DNA from 2 places in the Arthrobacter russicus genome. Region 1 is predicted to be linked to the other one. Evidence: riboswitches for the same ligand, from Rfam matches in the RefSeq annotation. Region 1 holds a riboswitch; the other holds the start of a gene.
The links. Region 1 has a riboswitch for S-adenosylmethionine ahead of JOE69_RS04315 (bifunctional o-acetylhomoserine/o-acetylserine sulfhydrylase). Riboswitches for the same ligand answer to the same signal wherever they lie in the genome.
Positions count from the first base shown of each region.

Region 2: linked by a shared signal. The riboswitch ahead of JOE69_RS07205 (hypothetical protein) and the one ahead of JOE69_RS04315 (bifunctional o-acetylhomoserine/o-acetylserine sulfhydrylase) in region 1 are both predicted to bind S-adenosylmethionine.

Region 1 covers NZ_JAVDQF010000001.1:913,702-921,407, forward strand. The annotation lists gene metX (homoserine O-acetyltransferase MetX) at 1-310, opposite strand, end outside; gene JOE69_RS04315 (bifunctional o-acetylhomoserine/o-acetylserine sulfhydrylase) at 316-1,629, opposite strand; SAM riboswitch class IV at 1,718-1,845, opposite strand; gene JOE69_RS04320 (VOC family protein) at 1,996-2,640, shown strand; gene JOE69_RS04325 (CPBP family intramembrane glutamic endopeptidase) at 2,663-3,439, opposite strand; gene JOE69_RS04330 (histidine phosphatase family protein) at 3,515-4,195, shown strand; gene JOE69_RS04335 (hypothetical protein) at 4,262-4,495, shown strand; gene JOE69_RS04340 (sugar-binding transcriptional regulator) at 4,512-5,510, opposite strand; gene JOE69_RS04345 (phosphotriesterase family protein) at 5,739-6,725, shown strand; gene JOE69_RS04350 (orotidine 5'-phosphate decarboxylase / HUMPS family protein) at 6,722-7,381, shown strand; gene JOE69_RS04355 (L-ribulose-5-phosphate 3-epimerase) at 7,378-7,706, shown strand, end outside.
Region 2 covers NZ_JAVDQF010000001.1:1,529,944-1,537,649, forward strand. The annotation lists gene JOE69_RS07180 (serine hydrolase) at 1-369, opposite strand, end outside; gene JOE69_RS07185 (LysR family transcriptional regulator) at 366-1,262, opposite strand; gene bla (class A beta-lactamase) at 1,354-2,307, shown strand; gene JOE69_RS07195 (cupin domain-containing protein) at 2,346-2,921, opposite strand; gene JOE69_RS07200 (sodium:solute symporter family protein) at 3,097-4,644, shown strand; SAM riboswitch class IV at 4,686-4,820, shown strand; gene JOE69_RS07205 (hypothetical protein) at 4,835-5,119, shown strand; gene JOE69_RS07210 (VIT1/CCC1 transporter family protein) at 5,283-6,410, shown strand; gene JOE69_RS07215 (SRPBCC family protein) at 6,433-6,876, opposite strand; gene JOE69_RS07220 (MDR family MFS transporter) at 6,894-7,706, opposite strand, start outside.

The DNA of each region.
Region 1 (7,706 bases):
AATAGCGTTCCGTGTCGATCGCCTGCCCCGGACCGACCAAGCCGTCCCACCAACCGGCTTCGTCGCTGTCGCCGCGTGCCACGTGCGTGCTTCCGGTGAGTGCGTGCTGGATCAGCACCGCATTGGAAGCATCCGGGTTCAGCCGCCCCCAGCTTTCATAGGCGATCCGCACCCCGGGGAGCTCAAGGCCGCTCTCCAGCCCGAGGTTGCCGATCTGCCGGTCGCGCAGTAGCCCGTCGCCGCGCGCGACGGCGGGTTGCCGTGCCGGCAGCTCCGGCACCGCTGCGGTCTCCAGATCCGATGTCACCATGCGTTTCAACCCTTCGCCGCGCGGAAGCCGGCCTCCAGATCGGCCAGGATGTCCACGATGTTCTCCAGACCCACGGAAAGCCGCACCAGCCCCGGGTTCACCCCGGCGGCCAGCTGTTGTTCCGGGGTCAGCTGCGAGTGCGTGGTCGACGCGGGATGGATCACCAGGGAACGGACGTCGCCGATGTTGGCCACATGCGAATGCAGTTCGAGGCCGTCCACGAATTTCTTGCCGGCCTCCGCGCCGCCGCTGATCTGGAAAGCCAGCACCGCACCGGTGCCGTTCGGACCGTATTTGCGGCCCCGCTGGTACCACGGGCTGGACGGCAGCCCGGCGTAGGCCACCGACTCCACCGCAGGATGCTCGCTGAGCCATTGTGCGACCTGGACCGCATTGGCCACATGCCGTTCGACCCGCAAGCTCAAGGTCTCCAGGCCCTGCGCGATCAGGAAGGCATTGAACGGCGACACTGCCGAACCCAAATCGCGCAACAGCTGCACCCGGGCCTTCAAGATGTACGCGAGGTTGGCGCCCAAGGCGCTGCCCACGCCCAGGTCCCGGGCGAACACCAGACCGTGGTACGACTCGTCTGGGGTATTCAGCCCCGGGAATTTCGCCGGGTCCTTGCCGAAGTCGAAACGTCCGCCGTCCACGATCACACCGGCGATCGCGGCGCCGTGGCCGCCCAGGTACTTGGTCGCCGAATGCACCACGATGTCCGCGCCCCACTCGAGCGGCCGGATCAGATAAGGCGTGGCCAGGGTGTTGTCCACGATCAGCGGCACCCCGGCTTCGTGCGCGACCGCGCTGACCCCTTCCAGATCCAGGATGTCCTGCCTCGGGTTGGAAACCACTTCGCCGAAGAACAGCTTGGTATTGGGCCGCACCGCGGCACGCCAGTGTTCCAGGTCGTCCGGATCGTCGACGAAGGACACCTCGACGCCGAACTTCTTCAGCGTGTGGGCGAACAGGTTGTAGGTGCCGCCGTAGAGGCTCGGGCTGGAGACGATGTGGTCGCCGGCTTCGGCGATGTTCAGCACCGCGAGCGTCGCGGCGGCCTGCCCGGACGCCAGGAGCAAGGCCCCGACGCCGCCTTCCAGGCTGGCGATCCGCTGCTCGACGGCGTCTTGGGTGGGATTGCCGATCCTGGTGTAGATCGGCTCGAGTTCAGCCAGGGCGAAGCGGTCCGCGGCGCTTTGCGCGCTCGGGAAGACGAACGACGTGGTCTGGTAGATCGGCAGCGCCCGTGCTCCAGTCGCTGCATCAGGCGTTTGGCCGACGTGGATCTGCCGGGTTTCGAATGACCAACCATTGCTCACAAGGCACTCCTCAATCTGAAGGGGCCCGATGTTCGGCGTCGGCCGTACGGTCGGCAAGCTCCGCCCGGACAGCCGGGTACGATGCATCGACCCGCGTTTGCCTTGGCCGGATGGCCAGGGCCTGGTCTTCACCCGGGGCACCCCGCCGCGGTGGAGGGTTGCCGTCCAGCAAGCCGGGGCAGGCGTCTGGTCAAGACATTGCTGGCACTCGTGACCTGGATCCAGTTTGCGCAGGCGTCCGGGGCCAGTTCAAGTCCGTGACGGGGTGTGACGATTCCGCTTGCGGGACGCTGCTGACCCGCGACCTTCGCAGACTTGTTGCTTAGGTCACCCTAAGTCGAGACGGATGTCACAAAGTGCAAGGATATGAGCATGCGCATGGACCACGTTTCTTACGCTTGTGACCCCGACGGACTGACTGCCACCACCGAGCGGATTGCCGCTGCGCTGGGCGTCAAAGCAGTACGCGGAGGCATCCATCCGCGCTTCGGCACCAGGAACATGATCATTCCGTTGACGGCCCGCCATTACATCGAAGTGGTCGAGGTCCTGGATCATCCGGCTTCGGACAAAGCACCCTTCGGCCAAGCGGTCCGTGCCCGGTCGAGCGCCGGTGGCGGATGGATGGGCTGGTGCGTGGAAGTCGAAGACCTCTCCCCGTTCGAAGCCCGGCTGGGCCGATCCGCAGTGCCCGGGAACCGCAAGTTCCCGGACGGCCGGGAACTCGTCTGGCAGCAGATCGGCATCAAAGGCCTGATCGCCGATCCGCAGGTCCCCTACTTGCTCAAATGGGAAGGCGATCCCGCCTTGCACCCTTCGCAGGCAGAACCCGGGACGGTCTCGCTGGCCAGCCTGACCATCGCCGGTTCCGCGGAGCGGGTGACCGAATGGCTCGGCGAGTGCGTGGACAAGCCGCTCGAGGACGTGGCCGTGGAATGGATTGCACCGCACGGCACGCCCGGCATCATGAGCGTCACTTTCGACACGGCCCGGGGCCCGGTCACGGTCTGAACCCGGCCGATCGGCCCGGGGCTCAGCCGAAGCCGAGTTGCCGGCTGAAGGTGAAGGCTGCGATGTCCAGCAGGCTGTGCGCGATGACCAAGGGCATCACCCGTTTGGTTTTGGAGTAGAGCCAGCCGAAAATCAGCCCCATCAGGACATTGCCCAAAAATGGTCCGAAGCCCTGGTAGAGGTGGTAGCTGCCGCGCAGCAATGCGCTGACCACGATCGCCGGCCAGATCCGCCAGCCCAATCCGGACAGCCGGTCCAGCAAGTAACCGACCACGATGACCTCCTCGACCACCGCGTTGCGCAGCGCCGAGATGATCAGCACCGGCACGGTCCACCAATAGTCCTGGAGCGAATTGGGCACGATTTGCGCGGTCACGCCCAAACCACGGCCCGCCGCGTAGAGCAACAACGACGGCGCCCCGATCAGAACCAGCAGCCCGAAGCCCCACAGCAGGTCCCGCCCCGGCTTGGCGAAATCGAAGCCGAGCCGTTCGAAGCTGCTGCGCCCGGGCTGCCAGAGCAGATAGAGCACCAGGGCCACCGGCACCAAGGCGAAGAAGTTGCCGAGCAGCTGGTAGGTGAGATCGAAATATTCGCGGCTGTTCCGGCTGGTGTTCAAGGTCGCGGTGGCTTCCGCGATCGGACCCCGGCTGAGGTTGTCGATCAGGTTCACCACCGCGTTCACCGCGGACTGCCCCAAGGAGAGCCCCAGCACGATCAGGATCTCCACGTGCCATCGCCGGCGTTGCGCGGGCCGGGGTGCCGCGCCCGACCGCATCGGAGTCTGAGGATTCGCCATTCCCCCATCCTGCCCCGGAGCCGGCGATTCGACCACTCCGGCCGACCGGGCCGGCGCAATGGTTAGACTCGGTGCATGACCGCGCCCCGCCAGATCCTGATGTTGCGCCACGGCCAGTCCGCGGCCAATGTGGACCAGACGATTTACGACCGGGTGCCGGATTACCGGATTCCGTTGACCGATGTGGGCCTGGCCCAGGCCGAGGCGGCCGGGGAAAGCATCCGGCAACGGCTCGACGGCGAAAAGGTCTGCGTCTATGTCTCGCCGTATCTGCGCGCCTACCAGACCTTGGCCGCACTCAATCTCGGCGACAGCGTGCAACGGGTCCTGGAGGAGCCGAGGCTGCGGGAACAGGACTGGGCGAACTTCCAGAACCCGGCGGAGATCGCGGCGCAAAAAGAGCTCCGGAACGCCTATGGGCATTTTTTCTACCGCTTCCGGGAAGGCGAGTCGGGCTCCGACGTCTACGATCGGGTCTCCTCTTTCCTGGATACCCTCTACCGGCATTGGAGCGCCCCGGACTATCCCCCGAACACACTCCTGGTCACCCACGGTTTGACCATGCGGCTCTTCTGCATGCGCTGGTTCCACTGGTCGGTGGAGTACTTCGAATCGCTCAACAATCCGGAGAACGCCGAAGTCCGGGCGTTGGTCCGCAATAATGGGCATTTCGCACTCGAGCCGCCGTTCCAGCAGTGGAGCCAGGTCGATCCCGGGCAAACGGTTCTGGACCGCCCCGGCCGGCCGTTGGCCTAGCCCGACGGCCCCGGAGGGGCAGACCTGATCCTGGACTAGCGCCCCGACCCGTGCGAGGATCAACAGATGGGCGCAACGAATCCGATCGTCCCGATCTGGTGGGATCCGGGCTTGGTCCTGCTCGCCGTGGCGACGCTGCTCTGGTTCGTGGTCACGCTGGTTTCCATTGCACGCAGCCGGCTCACGGTTCCGCTGAAACTCGTTTGCGCACTGTTGGCCCTGGCCATGCCGATCATCGGCGGCATCGTCTGGTTCGCGAGCCGGAAATCCCTGGAACGGTCCGTCAGCCGAACCGGTTGAACGCTCTACGGACCCTTTATTGATCGCCCGGAGATCCGTCCAGATCCGGGGTCAGCCGGTCCAGATCCAGGACCGCACGGGCGGTGCCGAAGTCCGTGATCAACGTGGACAGGTGACCGGCCCGCAAAGCGGCAAGAATCGCGCGGACCTTTTTCTGCCCGTAGGCTACCGCGATCACTTCTTTGATCTGTGCCAGTTTGTCCGGCGAGACCGAAATCAACCGGCGGCATAGCGCACTGTCCACATGCTTCCCGGAAATGTCGAAATGATGACCCACGAGGTGGCCCACGGCACCGTCCCGCCATAATCCGGCTGAAATTTCCGGCGTCATCCAGCCTTCGAAGATCTGCCCCGATCCGTGCCGGTCAGTGGCTCCGATGCCCACCAAAGCAATATCGGCATGCGCCGCCAAGGCCAGGGCCGTGGCAATCGGTGATTCCCGACGCATTGCCACGGCGAGCTCTGCGCTTTCCAAGATCAAAGGCACCGGCATCGTCTGATAGCTTCCGCCGAACGATGCCGCGACCTTCCGGCACAATTCGGGGCTGTCCAGCATCGGGTTGTGCTTGCCCAAAGCGCCGATCATCTGAACCACGTGGACGTCGCTGCTGCGCTGGCGTTTTTCCGGCAGCTCTGCCACCACTGCGGCTAAAGCGGATCCGTTCGAAACTGCGATCACGGAGTCCTTCCGCACCGTTCGTTGAATCAGTTCGGCTGCACTGCGGGCAACCTGTCCCGGAAGCGAACGCGGATTCGAAGAATCCACGACGCGGGCCTGGCGGAGACCGAAGGCCTCGCAAAGCTCGCGCTCTATGCCCAGGACTCCGCCCATCGGATGGGTCACTTCGAACTTCACCACACCGCGTTCCCGGGCCTCGGCCAACAACCGGGAGACCGTTGCCCGGGAGAAATTCAGCTCCTGGGCGATCCGAACTTGGCTCTGCTGCTCCAGGTAGTAACGCCGCGACGCGTCAAAAAGCAACTCCAAATGCTGCCGCTCGGCATCGGTTGACATCGCCATCTCCTGAAATTCGATTCATCTTGCATCAAACCGTTGTCTGAAAGTTCCGTGATAAGGGCCATGCCAGCCGTGAATGATCCAGTCGCGCATTTCATGCCTTGAAATTAATTTCATGCTTGCCATTCCTTTGCTGCACTCGGTTGGACAGCATGGAATCACGGGGGCCGCAGATTGATCCGGCCGCCAAGAAAGCCCGATCACGGTCCATTTCTAGGAGTATCCATGTCTTTCGCCCGAACCATCTTCGGCGACGTCCCAACGGATGTCCTCGGCGTCGTCAATTGCCACGACCACCTGATCCGGGTGGGTGCCGGAGAAGTCTACTTGGACCCGGACCATTCCCTGGCCGACGTCGGCAAGGCGACCGAGGAAGCCTCCTACTTCGTCAAAGCCGCCAAGGCCTGGGCGGCGAGCGGCACCGTAGTCGACATGTGTCCGGCGAATTGCGGTCGGGACATCCGAAAGCTCGTCGAAGTCAACCGGGCCACTCCTGACCTGCACGTCATCGCAGCCACCGGTTTCCACCGCGAACATGTCTATTTGGAAACCACCTCGCACTGGGTCAACCGCTACTCGGTGAACCAGATCGCCGATTTGCTCATCGAAGACATCGAGTCGGGCATCGACGCCCATGATTACTCCGGCCCACTCGTCGAGCGCACCCAGTACCGCGCCGGAGTGATCAAATTCGCCTCCGCTTACGGGAAGATCACCGATTGGGAGGAGAAGACTCTGCGGGCAGCGGCCATCGCATCGATCAAAACCGGTTGCCCGATCAACACCCACACCACAGCCGGCACGGTAGCCCTGGAACAGGCCGAGCGGCTGATTTCCCTAGGTGTGCCGGCCGGACGCATCGCGATCGGACACGTGCAGCGCAATGCGGACGTCTGGTATCTGTCGCAGATCACTCGCCTGGGCTGCTACCTCGAGCTCGACGGCACCTACCGAATCAAGTACTTGCCGGACAGCTCACGCGTTCATCTGGTCCGGGAACTGGGCAAGCTGGGCTTCGGCCAACAGCTCCTCCTCGGCACCGACTCGGGCAAGAAGTCATACCAGAAGGCCTACGGCTCGGTCAACGGTGTCGACTTCGATCCTGCGGTCTTCGCCCCGCGCCTACTGGCCGAAGGCTTCGAACGGGATTACGTCGAAGATTTGCTGATGTACAACGCTCAGCGTTTCTTCGCTTTCGGAGACCCGAAGTGACAACGGCTACTCCCCGCCTGCAAATCGCTTTGGACACCTTCACCCTGGATGACGCCTATCGGGCGCTCCAGCCGGCCGCCGCTTCCGTGGACATCATCGAAGTCGGCACCATTCTTTGCCTCTCCGAAGGCATGCGTGCGGTCCGCGAAATCCACGCGCTGTTTCCCGAGAAGGACCTTTTGGCCGATGTGCGGATCGCCGAAGCCGGCAGCATCATCTCCCGGCTTGCCTTCGATTCCGGCGCCAATCTGGTGTCCGTGGTGGCCGGTGCCAGCCTGACCACCGTTGGCCAAGTATGCAAAGTCGCCGAGGAGTACGGCGCCGAAGTCCAGATCGAGCTGGACGAAGCTAACCGCACCGATGCCGCCGTGCATTGGCGTGCCGCAGGTGTGAAGCACGTGATCGTACACCGGTCCCGGGATGCCGAAGCCGCCGGTTCGCTGCGCTGGAAACGCTCCGACATCGACAGCATCCGACTCCTCGACCAGTTGGGTTTCACGGTCACCATCACCGGCGGGATCACCGCGTCGGAACTCCCGCAACTCAGTACCGAGCCGGTGGGCATCGTGATTGCCGGGCGCTCGATAGTTCAAGCCGCAGACCCTGCCAAGGCAGCGGCCGATTTCCGTACTGCTTTGGGGGCAGTATGGCCATGAACTCATTGAGCGCCCAGTGGCTCAGCCGCCCCGGTATCGAGCTGGGTGTCTATGAAAAGGCACTGCGCGATCCCGGCAATGATTGGAATGCTTTTTTCGCTTCCGCGGTCCAAGCAGGATATTCCTTCGTGGATTTGTCCATCGACGAGACTCCTGGGCGTTTGTCCCGGCTCGCTTGGACCGGCCCGGAACGACGCACGGTGGTCGCAGCAGCAGAACGGGAAGGCAGCCGGATCGCAGGGCTCTGCCTTTCCGCACATCGCCGGATCGCTTTGGCCAGCAAGGAACCGCAGCGCCGTGACCAGGCGCTCTCGATCCTCCTTGC
Region 2 (7,706 bases), 620 kb from region 1:
GAAGAGAAGTTCCGCGGCGGTGTTATCGCTGGTGGTGACCGCGAGGAAGGCCAGGTCCGGCAGCGTGATCCAGGCCGGTCCGCGGAACCGCGACAGCCCGGTCGGGCCGTCCAGCCGGCACCGCGGATCACACTGCACCAACTCCGCCGGGTCCAGCCGCCCGTGTTCGATGTCATACAGCACGGCGAGCGCGAGCGGGAGTTTCACCACCGAAGCCAAAGGGAACTTGCGTTCGGTATCGATGCCCAGTTCGGCCCCGGTGGCCAAATCCCGGACCAGCACCCCGGCGGCCAAGCCGGCAGTGCGCAAATGCTCCTTGGCCCGCAGCACCGCGGCGGTGCCGCTCCTCTGCAATTGTTCCGTGCTCATCGGGCAACCGCCAGCCCGGCGGTCGCAGCCGACATGCCCAAGGCCAGGCCCATGGTCCGGCTGAATTCAGCGGCCCCGGTGAGTTCCAACACCGGTTCCCGGGCGGTGACCCGCAGAAACCGATGCAGCTCCAGATCGCCGAGCGGCCGCCAGAACAGGCCGTGCCGCTCGGCTTCCTCCTCGGTGCACAGCAGCAAAGAACCGGCAAAGCTGACCGGAGCGATCCACTCGGTGAAGTGCGTGGCAATCCGCAGCTGCCGCCGGGTCAAGGCTGCGCGGTCCCCGGCCCGGCGCAGCGGGTCCCGGATCGCCGGCACATCGTCGATGGGCTGCACCCAGAGCGCAGCCGAGCGGTCGGCCGCCGGGAAGGTGCGCAGCGAGTCCAAGAAAAACCGCCCGGTCCCCGCGTCCGGCTGGCCGGCCACGCCGAGCCGAGCAGCCCATTGCGCTTCCCCTGCTGGCCCGGCTTCCACCAGCAGATCCACCTCCAGGCTCCGGAAGGCATGCGTCCCGCGATAGACGTCGCAACGGCAGATCCTGATCTGGAAGCCGAGTCGATGCGCGGTCGCGACGACCGAACTCAGATCCGCGAGTTCGCAGTGCTCGGGAACGCAGAGCCGGACCGGGCGGGAGCGCTGTTCGGCTGCCTGCAGGGACAGTTCATCGGCCAGTTCGCAAAGCTGCCGGGCTTTGCCCAACATCGCCGAACCCAGCGGAGTCAAACTGAGATTCCGGGTGGAGCGGTGGAACAGGGCGCCGCCCAGGCTGCGCTCCAAAGCGGCGATCCGGCGGCTGACCACCGGTTGGACGAGGCCCAGCGCTTCGGCCGCAGCAGTAAATGAACCACGGTCGTTGACCTCGACGAAGCACCGGCAGCCGGACAACAGATCCACGGTCCGAGACTAGCCAATATATGCACATTCGACATCAATCTGACTGATTTGTTCTTTGAAAACATGAAATCGGGTCCCGCAGGCTGGAGCCATGGACACACCGAACCGCATAGTCACCGATTCCACCATGCCCGCCCGGCTGTTCAGCCGGCGCAGCGGCCTGCTCGCCGGGCTGGGCCTGCTCGGCACTGCCGCACTCTCCGGATGCAGCCCGCAGCCACTGGCTACCGGCGCCTCGGCGTCGATCAGCCCCGGCATCTGGTCCGGCAAGCTGGCCGAGTTGGAACAAGACCTCGGCGTCGCCTTGAGCGTATGCGCATTCGCCAAAGGCGGGAGCACGCTCGGCTACCGCGCCGAAGAACCGTTCGCCATGTGCTCGACGTTCAAAACGATCCTGGTCGCCGCACTGATCGACAAGTACGCGCACTCCGAAGGCTATTGGGAGACCGAGGTGCCAGTCGATCCGGCGAAACTGCTCGACTATGCGCCGATTGCGAAAAAGTTCGCCGGCCGCAGCATGACCATCACCCAGCTGTGCGACGCCACCGCACGGTACAGCGACAACACCACGGCGAACCTGTTGATCGAGCAGCTCGGCGGAACCTCAGCCGTCACCGCCTTCGCCGCGGCAAAGGGCGCCCCGAACACCCGTTTGGACCGCATCGAACCGGAGATGAGCGAGGCCAAACCAGGCGATGACCGGGATACTTCGACCGCCAAAGACCTCGCTGGAATCTACAACTCGCTGCTCTTGGGCAACGGGCTCGATCTCACCGGCCAAGCCATGCTGCGTTCCTGGATGCTGCGCAACACCACGTCCGCACAGAAGATGCGTGCCGCGATCCCGAAGGACGCCGAGTTGGCGGACAAGACCGGCTCCGGCGGCTATGGCGCCATGAACGACGTCGGCGTCATCTTCCGGAAGGGCAAACCGCCGGTCACGCTGGCGATCTTAAGCCGGGGCGTCAACGCCGCTCCGGACACCGATGGGAATGCGGAGGCGATCGTCAAGGCGACCGAGGTGACCCTCACCGCGCTCGGCTGAGCCGGCCGGTTGCGGCCGGTCAAGCCGGGGCGTCGGGTTCAGCGCGAGGCTGCCGGGGCCAGGATCCAGAGCACCCGAACCGGCTTGGCCGAGTGGTTGGTCCAGGAATGCGGCTCGTGGCCCGGGAAGGAGAGCGTGTCGCCGCTGCGCAGATCGTAGCTGTCGTTGCTGAACCGCAGGGTCAGCTCGCCTTCGATGATGTGCAGCACGTCGACCTCGCAGTCGACCGTGTACAGCTCGTCCTCGCCTTTGCCATACGGCTCGATTTCGGCGTGCAGCACCTGCAACCGGCGCTCGGAACGTTCGGTCAGCAGCCGCTCCACGATGCCGACGCCGCCGAGCGAGACCTTGGGCGCTTCACCGGCCCGGACCAGATGCGTGCTGGGCACGGTGAACAAATCGCCGATCGAGATCGACAGCACCTGGCACAGGACCAGCAACGAAGCAACCGACGGCGAGGTCAGATCCCGTTCGACCCGGCTCAGGAAGCCTTTGGTCAGGCCGCTCGCCTCAGCGACCTGTTCAATCGTGAAACGCTGCGCTTGGCGGGCGGCCCGGATCCGTGAGCCGATCTGCACCGGGCCCGCGTTCGGCTCCACTGGCAATGCCTTCATCGCGTCGTCCCTCCGTTGTCTTTGGTACCGTCCAGTCTGCGTCCACTACACTCGAAGCATCCTACGGCGCGCGTAACGTTTGACTGTAAGCCGGATCACACAATAGCCTACCAAGCAACATTAGTTTTCTATCAGGCAATTTCATTGCTGCTTGATCACTTCGCTAGGGGCCCGCATGGACGCGCAGAACATCGTCAACATCGCCATTGTGGTCGCGTACTTGCTGGGCATGCTGTTGTTCGGCTTCTGGGGTAAAAGCCGCACCAAGAACAACGCCGACTTCCTGGTCGCTGGCCGCCGCCTGGGTCCGCTGCTCTACACCGGGACCATGGCCGCCGTCGTGCTCGGCGGCGCATCCACCGTGGGCGGCGTGGGCCTGGGTTACAGCAAGGGCATCTCCGGCCTCTGGCTGGTGGTCGCGATCGGCGTCGGCGTGCTGCTGCTCAGCCTGGCATTCGCCGGAACCATCCAGAAACTGAAGATCTACACGGTCTCCCAAATGCTGAGCCTGCGCTACGGGCACAAGGCCACCCAAACCTCCTCGATCGTGATGCTGGCCTACACCCTGATGCTCTGCGCCACCTCGACCAGCGCCTACGCCACGGTCTTCGTGGTGCTCTTCGGTTGGGAGCGCTGGGCCGCGATCGCGGTCGGCGGCGCGATCGTGCTGGTCTATTCGACCATCGGCGGCATGTGGTCGATCACCCTCGCCGACATGGCGCAATTCGTGATCAAGACGCTCGGCGTTTTCGGCCTGATGCTGCCCTTCGCCCTGTCCGCGGCCAACCAGCAGGGCGGCTTCGATTCGATCCGGGACCGGGTCAAGGAGAGCTTCTTCCAACTCGACGGCATCGGCGTGCAGACCATCATCACCTATTTCGTGGTCTACACGCTCGGCCTGCTGATCGGCCAGGACATCTGGCAGCGTGTGTTCACCGCGAAATCGCCCGCCGTCGCCCGCTGGGGCGGCACCACCGCGGGCATCTACTGCATCCTGTACGGCGTGGCCGGCGCGCTGATCGGCATGGCCGCCCGGGTGGCCCTGCCGGACATCGACATCGCAGCCGGCGGCAAGGACGCGGTCTACGCCGAGGTTGCCTCCAACTTGTTGCCGATCGGGCTGGGCGGGCTGGTCCTTGCCGCCGCCGTGGCCGCCATGATGTCCACCGCCTCCGGTGCACTCATCGCGGCCGCCACCGTGGCCCGGGCCGATGTGCTGCCCTTCGTGGCCAGCTGGTTCGGCAAGCGGGTCACTACCGAAGATTCAGCCAATCCCGAGCACGACGTCCGGGCGAACCGGTTCTGGGTGCTGGGCCTGGGCGTGCTCGCGATCGTGATCGCAGTTCTGGTCAAGGACGTGGTCTCCGCCTTGACCATCGCCTACGACATCCTGGTCGGCGGGCTGCTCGTGGCGATCATCGGCGGCCTGGCCTGGAAGCGCGGCACCGGAGTGGCTGCCGCCGCCTCGATGGCGGTGGGAGCCGTGGTGACCATCGTGCTGCTGGTGCTCTTCGCCACCGGTGCGATCCCCAGCGAGGACGGCATCTACGCAAATGAGCCGATCTACTTCGGCCTGGGCGCTTCGCTGCTGGTCTACATCGTGGTCTCTTTGGCCACGCCACGCACCCCGGAACCGGTGATCCGGGCCTGGAATCTGCGCTTGGAGGGCGCGGTCGCCAAACCGGAAGCCGTCGCCGCGACGACCGGGAAAAACCCGGCGTAATATTGCGCGCTGCAGCGCGGCGCGGGTCTAAGGTGAAAGTGCTTCATGAGATGCGGTCGTCCTGCCCGGCAGGCAAAGCTCCGACTGGCCGCACGCCAACCCCATGTTCAAGGGTGGCTCGGATGACGAAGCGACCCGGCGGGCCGCGAGACAAACCCGGCGGGTAAGAGCACCTCCGAAAGGCACGCCGGTGTCTGGTTTCCGCGTCGTCCTCCCCGCCGTCGAGGTCAATCTCGGCACCGTCGCGTTCCTGCACGACGGCGAATGGCGCAGTTTCTGGGTCGCCGAACCGGCGGCGCTGCTCAGCGCGCTGGCCAATCCGGTGCAGCCGAGCCGCTGGCATCCGGAGCAATCGACGCTCACGGTCACGGTCGCTAGGACCGGGTGCCGGGCGGGCGAAGAACGGGTTTTCCCGCTCTGCGGCGAAGCCCCCGAGCTGAGCACGGTTTCGGATAGCCGCTCGCACTTCGGATAGCCTGCTGCGCGACAAAGCGCTAGCCAAATGTCAGGTCGCTATCTGGAAGCCCCGGCAGCAGGTCCAACCGAGGTTGAGGCACGCCGAAGCTTGCGGCTGAGGAATCCCAGCCGATTCTCCCGGCCGATAACGGCTAAAGTGAGGGCTGACCCGAGGAGAGAACGTGTCTGCACACCCAGCCCAACCCAGCCCCGGACCAGCAGCCGAGCCGGAACCCACTCCGGCCCAAATCCGCCGCTGGCAGACCTACCTGGCCGACGAGCGGGCCGAAGCCGCGGTCTACCGGGCGCTGGCCACCAAACGCGAAGGCGAAGAACGGGACATCCTGCTGGCCCTCGCCGAAGCGGAAAAACGCCATGAAGCGCATTGGCTCCGGCTTCTCGGCGAGCACGCCGGAAAAACCCGCAAGGCATCGCTGAACAGCCGGATGCTGGGGTTCCTGGCCCGGCACCTCGGCTCGGTCTTCGTGCTCGCCCTGGCGCAACGTTCCGAATCGCATTCGCCGTACTCGAAGGACTTGGACGCGACCGCGACCATGGCCGCCGACGAGGCCATCCACGAAGAAGTGGTCCGCGGTCTGGCGACCCGTGGCCGCAATCGCCTGTCCGGCACTTTCCGGGCCGCCGTCTTCGGCGCCAATGACGGCCTGGTCAGCAATCTCTCCCTCGTGATGGGCATGGCCGGAGCCGGGGTCGAAACCCATCTGGTGCTGCTGTCCGGCATTGCCGGGCTGCTGGCCGGTGCGCTCTCCATGGGAGCCGGCGAATACGTCTCGGTCCGCTCGCAACGCGAGCTGCTCGACGCTTCACGGCCGACCCGGATCACGCTGACTGCGGCCAAGGCACTGGACATCAACGCCAATGAACTGGTCTTGGTCTACCGGGCCCGCGGGATGAGCCAGGCCGAAGCCGAGCACCGTGCGGCCGAACGGATGGGCACCTTCGATTGCGATTGCAATCCGAGTTTCTCACTGCAGCCCGACGACGAGTCGGAAGCGCCCGCCCACGAAACCATCGGCACCGCGTTCGGTGCCGCGTCGTCGAGCTTCTGTTTCTTCGCCTCCGGAGCGATCATCCCGGTTCTGCCGTACATCTTCGGGTTGAGCGGCTTCACCGCGATCATCGTCTCGGCGGTCTTGGTCGGCCTGGCATTGTTGGCCACCGGCGCCGTCGTCGGCCTGCTCTCCGGTGCACCGCCGCTGGCCCGTGGGTTGCGCCAGCTGCTGATCGGGTACAGCGCGGCGGTCGCGACGTACCTCCTGGGGCTGCTGTTCGGCACGGTGACCGGATAGCCGCGGTGCGGCCCGGCTGGATTCAGTCGGCCGGGCTGAAGTGCGCTGCCAGGTTCTCCAGGGTGCGTTCGATGTTCGCCGGGTTGCGCCGGGTGAACCCGGTGATCCGCAAGCCCAGCCGGCCCCGCATCCGGTGGGCATCCCATTCTTCGGTCACCAGGGTGCCGCCGTCGGCCGGTTCCAGGATGTAACGCCAGACGTGGCCGTAGAAATGCCGCCAGCCCAAGCGTCGCCCCTCTTCGAACTCGACCACGTAGTTCATGATTTTGTAGGGTGCGCCGATTTTCATGTCCATGCCGAACTTCGCGCCCGCGCTGAGCCGCTCCGGCCCGTTGGGCTGGACCCCGGTCACGGTATCCGAGCCGTCGATCAGCGGGTGCATCGCCGGGGTCGCCAGCAGTTCGAAAATCTGTTCCGGCGGCGCCGGGACGAATCGGGTGCGCGAGATGAAATACGGATCAGCCATGGCCGAAGCTTACCGGTTCAATCTGCTGGCCCGCCCGGTGCTGCGCGGCTGGCCAGATAATGCGCCGCCGCTTCCTGGATCCGGCGTTCCTGCTGCAACCGTTCCTGGAGTTCGCGGAGCTCGTGCGCCGCCTGGGATTGGGCTGCCGCCAAGCGCTGCTGTTCGCCGGCGATCATCTGGACCTCGGCCATCGCACTGCTCAGTTGGAGCTGCTGTTCGGCCAGCAGCCGCTGCGTCTGCGCCATCAGCTCAGCCGGAGTGCGCTCCGCCGTCGTGGCGGTCAGCAATCCCGGGGCCGGCAGCGGACGCGCAACTCCGGCTTCCCCGGAACGGCCGGGCAGCTGGGCCGGTGCAGCATTCACCCCTGAGTTGAGCACCTCGGCGAACTCGCGGTCGATGTCGTCCTGCTGGTTCGGGAGCTGCGGATCGTCCTGTAGTTCCACGGTCCGGCGCAGGGCGCGCTCTTTGATGAACAGCACGGAAATCAACGCGGCCACCGCGATGATCGCCGAGATCGTGAAAATCAGCGACGTGGCATCGCCGTAGGCGGCTCGGATGACCTCGCGGATCGGGGCCGGCAGGTCCACCAGATCGAGATTGCCGCCGGATTGCTGCGCCGAGGCGGGGACCCCGAGCTTGCTCAGTCCGTCGCTGGACAAACTGCTGACCCGGTTGGCCAGAACCGCACCGAGCACCGAGACCCCGACGGCGCCGCCGAAGGACCGGAAGAACGCCACCGAAGAACTCGCCGAACCGATGTCTTCGGCCCGCACCGTGTTCTGCACCGCCAGGACCAGATTCTGCAGCATCAGCCCCAGGCCCAGGCCGAC